DNA from 2 places in the Streptomyces sp. NPDC005181 genome. Region 1 is predicted to be linked to the other one. Evidence: predicted binding sites of a transcription regulator. Region 1 holds the regulator's gene; the other holds the start of a gene.
What was found. The regulator HrcA, encoded in region 1, represses chaperone genes, less so after heat shock. The targets are predictions, from matches to a motif close to TTNGCACTCNGNNNNNCNGAGTGCNAA.
Positions count from the first base shown of each region.

Region 2: a site for HrcA is predicted at 1,313-1,339, ahead of groL (chaperonin GroEL). Genes of this name have one in related genera too.

Region 1 covers NZ_JBEXID010000011.1:51,798-53,975, reverse strand. The annotation lists gene ABZV38_RS10620 (MBL fold metallo-hydrolase) at 1-620, opposite strand, end outside; gene hrcA (heat-inducible transcriptional repressor HrcA) at 812-1,828, shown strand; gene dnaJ (molecular chaperone DnaJ) at 1,829-2,178, shown strand, end outside.
Region 2 covers NZ_JBEXID010000062.1:36,714-38,891, reverse strand. The annotation lists gene groL (chaperonin GroEL) at 1-1,151, opposite strand, end outside; gene ABZV38_RS29285 (cold-shock protein) at 1,480-1,686, opposite strand; gene ABZV38_RS29280 (MoaD/ThiS family protein) at 2,141-2,178, opposite strand, start outside.

The DNA of each region.
Region 1 (2,178 bases):
CCCAACGCCAGCAGCCGGTCCAGCGCGGCCGGCCAGCGCGACGGGATCGCGTCCGGGCCCGCCTGCGGTTCGCCGGACTCCTCGACCAGGTCGCCGCAGAGCACGACGGTGGGGGAGCCGGGCACCAGGACCGCGAGATCGTGGCCGGTGTGGCCGGGGCCCACGTTCGCCAGCAGCACCTGGCGGTCACCGCCCAGGTCGAGGGTCCACTCGCCGCACACCTGGTGGTGCGGCGCCACCAGCACGTCGGCCGCCTGCGCCGCGTCCTCCTGGGGCACCCCGTGGCGCACCGCGTCGGCGCGCAGCTCGTCCGCTCCGCGGGTGAGGAGATCCGTCACTCCGACCGCACCGTACACCTCGGCCCCGGAGAAGGCCGCGGTGCCGAGCACATGGTCGAAGTGGGGGTGGCTGAGTGCGATATGCGTCACCCTCCGGCCGGTCAGTGCCTGCACCTGGGCCCGGACTTCCGCTCCTTCGCGCAGCGTCGATCCGGTGTCGAAGAGCAGGGCCCCGTCCGCCCCGACCACCAGTGCGACCGTCGCGTCCCACCCGGGAAGCCGCCGCCGGCCCACACCGTTGCCGAGTCGCTCCCAGCCGAACTCTTCCCAAGAGGCGTCCATACAGCGACGCTATCGGCAACGACCTGCGCAGTCTCGGGGTAGCGTGGCCGGTCGCCCTTGCTAGGGCCCCACCCGACCGCCGTACACTGGCGGGGGATTACTGGCACTCGGACGCATCGAGTGCCAGGGCTCTTCGAGGAATGACCGAAACGACCGGGATCCACCGAGTGACACAGCTGGAGGTGCGCGCCATGCTCAGCGAACGCAGACTCGAAGTGCTGCGCGCCATCGTCCAGGACTATGTCGGCACCGAGGAGCCCGTCGGTTCCAAGGCGCTCACCGAGCGGCACAAGCTGGGGGTCTCCCCGGCGACGGTCCGCAACGACATGGCGGTGCTGGAGGACGAGGGTTTCATCGCCCAGCCCCACACCAGCGCGGGACGCATCCCGACGGACAAGGGCTACCGGCTCTTCGTCGACAAACTGGCGGGGGTCAAGCCCCTGTCGTCGCCGGAGCGCAGGGCCATTCAGAACTTCCTCGACGGCGCGGTCGACCTCGACGACGTCGTGGGCCGCACCGTACGGCTGCTCGCGCAGCTGACCCGGCAGGTCGCCGTCGTGCAGTACCCCTCGCTGACCCGGTCGACGGTGCGGCATGTGGAGCTGCTGTCGCTGGCGCCCGCCCGGCTGATGCTCGTGCTGATCACGGACACCGGCCGGGTCGAGCAGCGCATGATCGACTGCCCCGCGCCGTTCGGTGAGAGCTCTCTCGCCGATCTGCGGGCCCGGCTCAACAGCCGGGTCGTCGGACGCCGTTTCTCGGACGTCCCGCAGCTGGTGCAGGACCTGCCGGAATCCTTCGAGAGCGAGGACCGGGGAACCGTGTCCACCGTGCTCTCGACCCTGCTCGAAACCCTCGTCGAGGAGACGGAGGAGCGGCTGATGATCGGCGGCACCTCCAACCTCACCCGCTTCGGGCACGACTTCCCTCTGATGATCCGGCCGGTGCTGGAGGCATTGGAGGAGCAGGTCGTGCTGCTGAAGCTGCTCGGCGAGGCCAAGGACTCGGGCATGACCGTACGTATCGGGCACGAGAACGCCCACGAGGGGCTCAACTCCACGTCCGTCGTCGCGGTCGGCTACGGTTCGGGCGACGAGGCAGTCGCCAAACTCGGCGTGGTCGGACCGACCCGCATGGACTACCCCGGAACGATGGGAGCGGTACGCGCAGTGGCACGTTACGTCGGACAGATCCTGGCGGAGTCGTAAGTGGCCACGGACTACTACGCCGTACTCGGCGTGCGCCGCGACGCATCTCAGGACGAGATCAAGAAGGCCTTCCGGCGGCTCGCACGCGAGCTGCATCCGGATGTCAACCCCGATCCGAAGACCCAGGAGCGGTTCAAGGAGATCAACGCCGCCTACGAGGTGTTGTCGGACCCGCAGAAGAAGCAGGTCTACGACCTCGGCGGCGACCCGCTGTCCGCCTCCGGCGGCGGTGGCGCGGGCGGATTCGGACAGGGTGGCTTCGGCAACTTCTCCGACATCATGGACGCGTTCTTCGGTACGGCGTCGCAGCGCGGACCCCGTTCGCGCACCCGGCGCGGCCAGGACGCGAT
Region 2 (2,178 bases), on a different contig from region 1:
TCGGTGGCGGCACCGGCCTTGATGACGGCCACGCCGCCGGCCAGCTTCGCCAGGCGCTCCTGGAGCTTCTCGCGGTCGTAGTCCGAGTCGGAGTTCTCGATCTCGGCACGGATCTGGTTGACGCGACCCTGAACCTGGTCGCTGTCACCGGAACCGTCGACGATCGTGGTCTCGTCCTTGGTGATGACGACCTTGCGGGCGCGGCCCAGCAGGTCCAGGCCGGCGTTCTCGAGCTTGAGACCGACCTCCTCGGAGATGACCGTGCCACCGGTGAGGATGGCGATGTCGCCGAGCATGGCCTTGCGGCGGTCACCGAAGCCCGGGGCCTTGACGGCAACGGACTTGAAGGTGCCACGGATCTTGTTGACGACCAGGGTCGACAGGGCCTCGCCCTCGACGTCCTCGGCGATGATCAGCAGCGGCTTGCCGGACTGCATGACCTTCTCCAGCAGCGGAAGGAGGTCCTTCACGTTGCTGACCTTGGAGTTGACGATCAGGATGTACGGGTCGTCCAGGGACGACTCCATGCGCTCCATGTCGGTGGCGAAGTACGCCGAGATGTAGCCCTTGTCGAAGCGCATGCCCTCGGTGAGCTCCAGCTCCAGACCGAAGGTCTGGGACTCCTCGACGGTGATGACGCCTTCCTTGCCGACCTTGTCCATCGCCTCGGCGATGAGCTCGCCGATCTGGGTGTCGGCGGCGGAGATGGAGGCCGTCGAAGCGATCTGCTCCTTGGTCTCCACGTCCTTGGCCTGCTCCAGCAGAGCGGCGGAGACGGCCTCGACGGCCTTCTCGATGCCCCGCTTGAGGGCCATCGGGTTTGCACCCGCGGCAACGTTGCGAAGGCCCTCACGGACGAGCGCCTGGGCGAGAACGGTGGCGGTGGTCGTACCGTCGCCGGCGACGTCGTCCGTCTTCTTGGCGACTTCCTTGACCAGCTCTGCGCCGATCTTCTCGTACGGGTCCTCGAGCTCGATCTCCTTGGCGATGGAAACACCATCGTTGGTGATCGTGGGCGCGCCCCACTTCTTCTCGAGGACGACGTTGCGGCCCTTGGGGCCAAGGGTGACCTTGACGGCGTCGGCGAGCTGGTTCATCCCGCGCTCGAGACCGCGCCGTGCCTCCTCGTCGAACGCGATGATCTTGGCCATGTGAAGTGGTCCTCCCGGACAGGGGTGGATTTCTCCGGACCGAGTGGCGCCCGCGACGGACGGCCTGCCTGCCTGGCGGTTCCTTGCCCCACCAAGCCTGCGGGCCTCACCGGCCCGGTCCAAGTTCTGTCACTCTCACCTGGAGAGTGCTAACGCAATGATTAGCACTCGACCCCCACGAGTGCAAGCGCCCCCGACGGTTGTGGACAACGCGGGGACCGGGCGACGGCGCGCGGAGCGACGGCCGCATGACGCGTGAAGGGCCCGTCCCCCCTGGGGGTACGGGCCCTTCATGCGTGAGTAGTGTCGTTGGCCGACCGCGCCGAGCTCAGCCGACGGCGAGCTTGACCATGTCCGCCTGCGGCCCCTTCTGGCCCTGCGAGATTTCGAATTCAACTCGCTGACCCTCTTCGAGGGTGCGGTACCCGTCCATCTGGATCGCGCTGTAGTGGACGAAAACATCCGCACCACCGTCGACCGCGATGAAGCCGTACCCCTTCTCCGCGTTGAACCACTTGACGGTGCCCTGAGCCATGCCTAACTCCCCTATTACTGGCCCTTGCACAGGACCGCACTTCGCGGGCCCGGGTCAGAACTCACCCTCCGACAGGAGAGGGTGTGTGCGCCGGAACGCGTCGACCGCGGCCGAATGTATCTGCCCAACTGCCCTCTGCAACAGGTCAATCGGACGAGAATTCTGGGCAGCACCGAACGCCCGAATATGCGGAATTCATGCGATTCCAGGGCAACTCGGGCCGGGCAAAGGCCACTTATGGCGCAAGGAGTTCGTGCACTTTGGCTGCATCTTGTCGCGGGCGGGCGCATTCTCATATGCGGTCGGCACGGGCAGCGAAGGGGACTTCCCAACTGTACCGCGCTTAACCATGCAGAATTGCCCCCTCCGCTTAGCTCGCAGAGGGGGCAATTCCGGTGACGCTGTGGAGTCGGCCGCGGGGCCGGTGGAGGGTCCGTGCCGGGGCGACGGAAGGTCAGCAGCCGCCCGCGACGGCCGGGATGATCGAGATGC